DNA from 2 places in the Clostridium perfringens genome. Region 2 is predicted to be linked to the other one. Evidence: predicted binding sites of a transcription regulator. Region 2 holds the regulator's gene; the other holds the start of a gene.

Region 1 (5,052 bases), 1.1 Mb from region 2:
CATCTATTAAAGCAACAGATCCATCATAAATTTCTCCTGCAATTATCTTCTTAGCTATTTCAGTTTCTAAGACATTACTTATATATCTCTTTAATGGTCTAGCTCCATATACTGGATCATATCCTTCTTCAGCTAATATTTCCTTAGCTCTATCAGTAACTTCAAGAGTTATATTTCTTTCTCTTAATCTATTTTCAACATCTCTTAAGAAGATATCTATTATTTTCTTAATTCCTTCACTGCTTAAAGGTCTAAACATTATGATATCATCTACTCTGTTTAAGAATTCTGGTTTGAATCTTAACTTCATTTCATTCATAACATTTTCTCTAATATCATCTTCTATACCTTCACCAGATTTATTTTCTAATAAGTATCCACTACCTATATTAGAAGTCATAATTATTATAGTGTTTTTGAAATCAACAGTTTTACCTTTATTATCTGTTAATCTACCATCATCTAATATTTGAAGGAATAAGTTAAATACATCATCATGTGCTTTTTCTATTTCATCAAATAATATTACTGAATATGGGTTTCTTCTAACAGCCTCTGTTAATTGTCCCCCTTCTTCATATCCTACATATCCTGGAGGAGGTCCTATTAATCTAGATACTGCATGTTTTTCCATATATTCAGACATATCTATTCTTACTATATTGTCTTCACTATCAAATAAATTTCTAGCTAAAGTTTTTGCAAGCTCTGTTTTACCAACTCCAGTAGGTCCTAAGAATATAAATGATCCTATTGGTTTTCTTTCATCTTTAAGACCTGCTCTTGCTCTTATTACAGCATTAGCAACTGCAGTTGTAGCCTCATCTTGACCTATTACTCTTTCTCTTAATTCTTCTTCTAGTCTTAAAAGTTTTTCTCTTTCACTTTCAACTAGTTTTGTAACAGGAATTCCAGTCCATTTTGAGATTATTTCTGAAATTTCATTTTCAGTAACCTCTTCTTTTAATAAAGCATTTTCATTGTCTTTTTCCATACTTGCTTCTTGTTCTTTTATTTTACGTTCAAGTTCTGGAATTTTTCCATATTTAAGTTCTGCAACTTTATTTAAATCATATTCTCTTTCATATTTTTCAGCTAGTCCTCTTGCTTCATCTAATTCAGCCTTTAAGTCCCTAACTGCTGAAATATGAGATTTTTCTTTTTCATATTTAATTGTCATCTCATCATTTTTATCTTGAAGCTCTGCAAGCTCTTTTTCTAAGGCAACTAATCTTTCCTTAGATGCATCATCATTTTCTTTTGATAAAGCTTCCTTTTCAGTTTCAAGCATTAAAATCTTTCTTCTTATAATATCTAATTCAGTTGGAAGAGAATCTATTTCACTTCTTATCATAGCACCAGCTTCATCTATTAAATCTATAGCCTTATCTGGTAAATATCTATCTTGAATATATCTATGAGAAAGTTTTGCAGCAGCTACTATTGCTGAGTCATGGATTCTAATTCCATGGTGAATTTCAAATCTTTCTTTTAATCCTCTTAAAATAGATACAGTTTCTTCAACTGTTGGTTCTTCAACTATTACAGGTTGGAATCTTCTCTCTAGAGCTTTATCCTTTTCTATATATTGTCTATATTCGTCAAAAGTTGTAGCTCCTATGCAGTGAAGTTCTCCTCTTGCAAGCATTGGTTTAATTAAGTTTCCTGCATCCATTGCACCATCTGTTTTACCAGCGCCTACAATTGTATGAATTTCATCTATGAATAAAAGTATTTTTCCTTCTGAACTTTGAACTTCTTTTAAAACAGCTTTTAATCTTTCTTCAAATTCTCCTCTATATTTAGCACCAGCTATTAATGCACCCATATCTAATGAGATAATTACCTTATCCTTTAATCCTTCTGGTACATCTCCTCTTACAATTCTTTCTGCTAATCCTTCAACTATAGCAGTTTTACCAACTCCAGGTTCTCCTATTAGTATTGGATTGTTCTTAGTTTTTCTTGAAAGAATTCTAACAGCTCTTCTTATTTCTTCATCTCTTCCTATAACAGGATCTAATTTATGTTGTTTTACAAGTTCTATTAAATTAGTACCGTATTTATCTAAAGCTTCATAAGTTCCTTCTGGATCTTGTGAATCTACTCTTTGACTTCCTCTAACTTCATTTAAAACCTTTAGGAATCCATCTTTAGTTATGTTATTTTTTCTTAAGATTTCTCCTACAGCTCCATTTTTATCTATATCTATCATTGCAAGCATTACATGCTCAACACTTATATATGAATCTTCAAATTGTTTTGAAATTTCTTCTGCCTTTATTAATACTTCATTTATTCTTCTTGTAGCAGTAACCCCTGATGATTGTGCCGCTTCTCCTAAAACCTTAGGCATTCTATCTATTTGAACATGAATGTCTCTTTTTAATGAATCTATATTAACACCCATTTTTTCAAATATATTAGGAATTAAACCATCTTTTTGATTTACTAATGCTGAAAATAAGTGAATTATATCTAATTGTTGATTATTATATTTAACTGCTATTTCATAAGCATCATTTAAGCTTTGTTGTACTCTTAATGTCATTTTATCTGCATTCATTTTATCACCTCAATATTCTCTTTTTTGTATCTCATGTAATTATAATACTATAAAAGTCAAAGAAAGTCAAAGTCTATTTTTCACTTTCAGAATTTATTAATTACTACTGTTTTTTTCTTATAATTTATTATTAATAAATCATTTATATAATTAATATTTAATTCTAAGGAGATTTTATTAACAAATTATTCATTTTTATAAAAGCACTTATATATATTATTATTTAAAATTCCTCTATTGTTATACTTACTATATGTTGGTATTATTAAAATATACTGACTTTATTTATAAACTAACAAGGACGGTGTTTTAAATTTGGAATTAAAAGTTTTTGAATTTACAAAAGGTACTTTAGAATTACTTAAGGAGATGAAAAAAGATTTAGCCTATAGTGCAAATCTGCTTGATGATTTTTTCTACTCCCTACTAGAGAACTCTTGTGAAGGATTTTTTAATATATCAACTAGAGTAAAATCAGCTTCTAGTTTAAAAGAGAAAATAATAAGACATAATTATTACATAAAATATGATTCCCCTACGGATTTATTTAGAAACCTATCTGATTTAATAGGTGTCAGAATAGAATGTAGATTTATAGAAGATGAGGAACATATATTTAAATTTATAAGAACAATATTTAATTGCACTAATAAAGATGGATTTTCTTACTCATCACAAAATCCAAATATATTTTTAGACCTTAGAGAACATCAACCCTTAAAACAAAAAAATGGTTTTGAATTATATAGAATAGATGGATTTATTCTAAATGAAGAAGAAAAGTTTAATTTTGAACTTCAAATAAAATCTATGGTAAATAATTTTTGGGGTGAAATTGAACATAAGATAATATATAAAAACTATAATATGATTTTAGGGGATAAATTTTATAAGAATATACTTAATTCTATTAAAAACAATTTATGTTTAATCGATAATCAACTTCTAACTATATTTAACCATGTTAATTCTCACATGGATAATTCTAATGGGGTTGGATTAAAGAAGGAAGGTATTGAAATTTTACTTTCTAAAATGATATATGATATATACTCTTCTAAAGTAAAACATGATTTAGGTATATCTGTTGATTTTAGAAATGCCTGTGACATAATAATAGATTACATATTTACTAAAAATAATTGTAATACTTCTCAAGAATATTATAATACTTTTGTAAATACTTCTGTAAGATTAAACGAAGTTTTTAAGGATTCCATATCTTTTAAAAACAAATTATCTATAGGTGCTGAGCCCTTATGTTTTGACTCAGAATTTTCTAATTCAATTGGAAATAAACTAGCCCATGCTATGAATTATGATTTTCATTGGAACTTGTTCTTTAAAATATTATTTCAAATAGAACCTGGTAACAATAGAGAAGATTTTTATTCCTTTATAAGATACTTAGAGACTATTTTTTCTAATAGAGATTCCTATTTAAATCTTTATTTAACTTTCTCAGCTGAAGAGGTATCAATAATAAAAGAAGATATTTTATCCTCTTTAAATAAGGCATTCTTAGAAATTGACTCTATAAAATTTATTTATAGGGATAAACTTTCTGAAATATTTAATCATATAGACGATTATGTTAAATTCCTATGTGAAGGCATAGATTCTTATGAAAATTATGTAAGTCATAAACATCTTTACACAGAGTATCTTTATCTTACTATATTAAGTTCCTTTAATATGGATTTAGATAAGAGTTCCATATTAGAGTTTGCTAGTGAGCTTAAAAATAGCAAATGTAAACTTAGAATAAGCTATAAGGGAATAAAGCTATTAGCCTCTCCCCCTGAAAATTGTAAAGTCAACATAATTGAACTTTTAGAACAAATATATATAAGGTAACATTTTTAGTTTATCAGTCTAATATATATTAAAAAAATTTAGACTGATAAACCTTTCTAAATACAAAGGAGGAATTATTATGCATTTATTTATAAATATGATATTTTTAATAAATATTGTATTTATCATTTCCATAATCTTCATTGAAAGAAGAAATCCCCAAACTACTTGGGCTTGGATTTTAATATTAACCTTTCTACCCATATTAGGATTTATAATCTACATTTTATTTGGTCAAAATATTACCCGTGAAAAAAACTTTAAAAGAAAAATTCTAGATGACAAGACAAAACAAAAATATTTAAATTCATTTAAGTCTCACTACAAATTAGATAATATTTCTTTAAAATATAAAGACTTAATAATGATGAACTTTAATAATGACAACTCAACCTACACTCAACGTAATGATATAGATTTATATTTTGATGCTAATAGTCTTTTTGAAGAAATGATTGATGAAATAAATAAAGCCGAAAAATTTATTCATATGGAATTTTATATTTTTAAAAGCGACGAAATAGGCAAAAAAATCTTACAAGCCTTAACTAAGAAAGCTAAAGAAGGTGTTGAAGTAAAATTACTAGTAGATTCTATTGGTAACTCTATACACAAAAAAGATATAGATA
Region 2 (5,052 bases):
TTAGAATAATTCCTTCTTCCTTTAGAGCATTTTTTATTATTCTTATTAAATTATTTGAACTTAAAAGAGGTAAGTGTATAAATACCTTTGCTCTTAAAGCTGTTCCTAAATTTTTTATATTTGATGTTAAGTATCCTAATTCAGAATCAAAGGAATAGTGTATTTTTTCTTCAATTAAGTCATCTAATTTATCTACCTTAGAATACACTTCTCTTAAACTTAATCCACTATTTGTACATTCTATCCCAATATGCTCTTCTTCATTCAGTAATATATTAAATTCTCCATTTTTATTCATTATAAAAATAAGATTATCCTTATTTTCAAAGTATTTTATTAAGCCAAAATTTTCTTTGTAGTAATCTATTATTTTTTCTTCACCGTCTTTTAATTTAACTACATAACATTTATCCAAAATATCAACTTCTTTCAAGTGTCCTAAAACCATACTTGAAAGATTATTAAATTCCTCTTCATTTAACATCTTAGTGAATTTAATTCCTTTTATGTTTCTTAAGATTTTAACTTTTGATGCAATTACTATACTATTATCTAAGGGGCTAATCCATTGAACCACTATTACTATCCTCCCTTATACTCTCTTTTAAATCATGTATTTTTTTCTTAGTAATAATAGCTTCTTCATATTCCTCTTTTAGTATATTAATTTTTAATTTTTCTTGTAAATTTAAGATTTCTAATTTCTTTAAGTCCTTTTTTATTGTTTTAGGTTGTTTCCCTCTATGATTTATCTCTGCTTCTTCTAAATTTAATAAAAATATTATTCTATTTTTAAATATCTCATAGCATTTTTCACACCCTAGGAAATTATCCTCTTCAAAATCAGAAAATCTTGTTCCACAATTTTTACATACTAAAGCTTTATCCTTAACCCTCTCTTCAATGCACTCTATATAAGTGTTTAAATCTAATAAAAAATCTTCTAAATTTATCTCCTCATCTTCTAGTGCAAGGCTCATTATTTCGATTGCACATTTATCACAAAGCATTAAGCTTTCTTTTTTTCCCTTAGTACTTTTTAATAATTGTATTGTTGCATTATTTTTATTACAACTCTCACAAAGCAAAATTTTCAACTCCCATAAATTACTTAAGCAATACCATAAGCAAAGCCTTAAAAATATCTGCCCTTGTTTCATTTATATTCTTAGAACTCTGAAGGGTTCTATCATTTATTGCAACCTTAGTAAGATTTGCTGCTTTCTCATCTATGATATTATGTTCAAGTAAATTATCTACAATGGCAGCTGCATTATGGTATGTAATCCCTGTACCTATCTCATCATAAATTAAATCTCTTCTATCAGCATGAACTTCATGAATTACTTTTTTTATTACAATGTATCCACCACCACCTCTTCTACTTTCAATTAAATATCCTTTTTCATAGGTAAATCTAGTTGTTAAAACATAATTTATCTGTGATGGTGCACACTTAAACTTATCAGCTAACTCATTTCTTCTTATTATTAAATTGTTATCTTCTGTTTGGTCTAATAAATCCTTTAGAAAATATTCTATTGAATCTGACAATTTAGCCATATATATCACTCCTCAAAATTTGACCTTTACTGACCTTAATACACAATATATATTAATACATTTGACATACTTAATCAATGTAATACACTTATTCATCTATTATTTTTATTTAAATCTCCTTAAATAAATTCAATTCAAATAAATTATTCTTATATTTTATGTTTATTTATATTATATGTGTCAATAATATAAATAATTTTTATAGGAGGCTTTTTAATGAATATTTATTGGTTAGGTCATTCTTGTTTTTTAATAAAAACTAATCTTGGAAAACGTATATTAATGGACCCATTTGATATAGATATAGGATATATTCCCTATAAAGGTGATGTGGACTTAGTTACTATAAGTCATATGCACTTCGATCATAATTGTACAAAATACATTAATGATGAAGCAAAAGTATTAACAGACTTAGTTGATTATCAAAATACCTTTTGCAAAGTTAAATCATATTTATCTTTTCATGATGATTGCTTTGGATTAAAACGTGATAAAAACTTCATATTTAAAATTCTTTGTGATGACATAACACTTTGTCATTTAGGAGATTTAGGACATATACTTTCTTCTAAAGTTATAAAGCAACTAGGCCATATAGATATATTATTTGTTCCTGTAGGAGAACATTTAACTATTTCTGTAGAAAATCTAAAAAAGGTAATCCTAGATATAAATCCTAGTTACGTTATTCCAATGCATTATAAAACTGCAAAATTAAGTTTCTATTTAAATACTGTAGATAAATTTCTAATGGAAATGAAAGGTTTTAAAATAACTCATGATCAAGTTTTATCAGTAAATTCTGAATCACTTCCTGAAAATACTACAATAAAAATATTAGAGCTAACTTCTGAAGATATGATATAAAAGACTATATGCAAACTCCATTACTTAGGAATTTGATATAGTCTTTTTCTTTAGTGAAAGTCTTCTAAATCAACCTCTATAATTTCTTTTCCATGATTAGATAAGTATTTATTTATAACAGGTATTACTACATCTAAATGTTGAGTAAAATCTACTATAATGTCTCCTTCTTCGGCCATTGATATTGCCTTTTTGATAGCTTCTTCTTCATCTATTATTGATAATACTTCTACTGATTTATTTTCAACTTCATTTATCCCACTTTTTATTAAATTAGTTATTTCTAATTCCTCTCTTCCCCTTCTATCAAAGGTTTCTTTTATTATAATAGTATCTGAATTTTTACCTGCTATTCTTCCTAATTCTTTTATGTATTCATCAAGCCTATCTCCTGGTGATGAAACTATAGAAATTATCTTATTTCTTTTGATCTTATTAGCTAGGTAAAATAATTTCTCAAAGGCTTCTGGATTATGACCATAATCCAATATAATCTTAAAATTTTCAAATTCAATTATGTTTTGTCTTCCAATATTGTTATAGACATCACACTCTATATTTTTTAAGCACTCCACTACTTCCTTTAAATTTTTATGTACTTCATATATAGCAGCTATAGATACCAAAATATTATTTATATTAGTTTTTGAATTACCATTATGAGTAAACTTAAAATCTTTTATATTAGAGATAATATTTTTATCTTTACCATCAAAAAATATTACATTTTCATCCTCTACGAACCAAGCTTCCTTACCATTTTTCATGTGTTTTTCAATATATTCATTCTTTTTAGAATTAAATAAAACTAAATTTTCTTTTGTCTGTAGAACTTCATATAGCTTTGGTTCTGCCTTTATTATTACTTTTCCTTCTGGTAAAACTTCTCTAGTTGTAATTAATTTTATATCTAGTAAATCATTAATATCTTTTATTCCATCTACCCCTATGTGGTCCTCTGCTAAGGATGTTATTATGGCAACCTTAGAATTTTTAAATCCTAATCCCTTTCTTAAAATACCACCTCTAGCAGTCTCTAAAACCCCAACTTCAACCTGTGGATTGGTAAGAACCTTTTTAGCACTATAAAATCCTGTAGTATCTCCCTTCTTTACAAACTCATTATTTATAATTATTCCACCAGTCATAGCTAATCCAGAGAAATACCCTAAATTCTCAAAACCTTTGTATATTAATCTTGAAGTAGATGTTTTACCATTAGTTCCTGTTATAGATACTATAGGAATAACTCCATTATTTATTAAATCCAGATTATAATTTTTATTTTCATAATCCTCTTTACTTATTCTCTTAGAATTAACTCCATACCCTACTATTATTTCATCATCCTCTTTAAAGAAGTCTATTTTTTTCTTAGAACACTCTTCTAATAAGTTATACTCCCAAATCCGTTGCTTTTTAGCTACAGCTTCATTTAATAATTTATCTGCACTTACTCCCTCTATTAAGCTTTCAATTATAAATAAAGCTAATTCCTTATTAGAGTAAGTTAACCACGCACATCCTCCAAACTCATTATATATAGCCTCTTTTAAGGTACCTTCAATATTCATCTTTCTGCATATGAACTCATAATCACTTATTAACCAATATAATCTTTTTCTTTCAGATTCCTCTATGTCTATAAATATAAGATTTTCTTCTCCCTTTATATTTCTCCCCTCTAGAACTCTTAAATCCTTTAGTTTCAAATCACTCACCCTTCCTACCATTTTTTATATTATATTTTTCCAACACTCTCCTACATTTATTCAAAATTTACTTTAAAATAAAAAAAGCAGCCTAAAGCTGCAAAAAAAAGATCATCCGAAGATGATCTTTAATAATATTATTCTTGAACTGGTGCACCTACTGGACAAACATTAGCGCAGTTTCCGCAATCGATACAAGTATCTGCATCTATAACGAATTGAGTATCTCCTTGTGATATTGCATCTACAGGACACTCAGCAGCGCATGCTCCACAGCTTACACATGTGTCTAATATTTTGTATGCCATAATAAAACACCTCCTAAAATGTTGGTATAAAAATACCATATTTATATTATCATATTTTTGCTAATTTTTAAAGTATTTAATATCTCTTTTAAGCATATTTAGCCTATTCTAGTAAAATTAGAATTAACATGCTAAAGAATACCCCTATACCGTATTAAAAATTTAATTTTAATTATCTTTTATTAGATTTTTAATTAATGCTTTATCCGCTTCATCAGTAATTTCTAATCTAATGTTTGTATCCTCTACTTCACCTTCATAGCTACCTGAGATTAATTTTACATCATACATTTTAAAATCCTGTATAATCTCTTCATTTTTTCTTGGTAATTTAACTCTTACTAATTCCTTTAATACGTTGTTACCTACTACTTCACCTTTTCCAAGTTCAGTCTCAACTACAGATCCTACTCTAGGAAGTTCTTTTCTTATTTCTTCATATGTGCTTTGCTCATAATTTAAACAACACATAAGTCTTCCACATATTCCTGATATCTTAGTTGGATTTAGTGATAAACTTTGTTCCTTAGCCATTTTTATTGAAACTGAAGCAAAGTCTCCTAAGAATGTAGAGCAACAAAGAGGTCTTCCACATGGTC

The links. The regulator CtsR, encoded in region 2, represses protease genes until heat stress. The targets are predictions, from matches to a motif close to AAGGTCAANNAAGGTCAAAT.
Positions count from the first base shown of each region.
Region 1: the regulator CtsR is predicted to act here: its motif matches at 2,619-2,638, upstream of clpB (ATP-dependent chaperone ClpB).

Region 1 is NZ_CP065681.1:1,678,742-1,683,793, reverse strand. Features, by position in the region: gene clpB (ATP-dependent chaperone ClpB) at 1-2,566, opposite strand, end outside; gene I6G60_RS08190 (GTP pyrophosphokinase) at 2,882-4,423, shown strand; gene cls (cardiolipin synthase) at 4,503-5,052, shown strand, end outside.
Region 2 is NZ_CP065681.1:559,577-564,628, reverse strand. Features, by position in the region: gene I6G60_RS02870 (protein arginine kinase) at 1-577, opposite strand, end outside; gene I6G60_RS02865 (hypothetical protein) at 561-1,088, opposite strand; gene I6G60_RS02860 (CtsR family transcriptional regulator) at 1,108-1,563, opposite strand; gene I6G60_RS02855 (MBL fold metallo-hydrolase) at 1,780-2,433, shown strand; gene I6G60_RS02850 (Mur ligase family protein) at 2,484-4,166, opposite strand; gene I6G60_RS02845 (DUF362 domain-containing protein) at 4,283-4,453, opposite strand; gene I6G60_RS02840 (PSP1 domain-containing protein) at 4,622-5,052, opposite strand, start outside.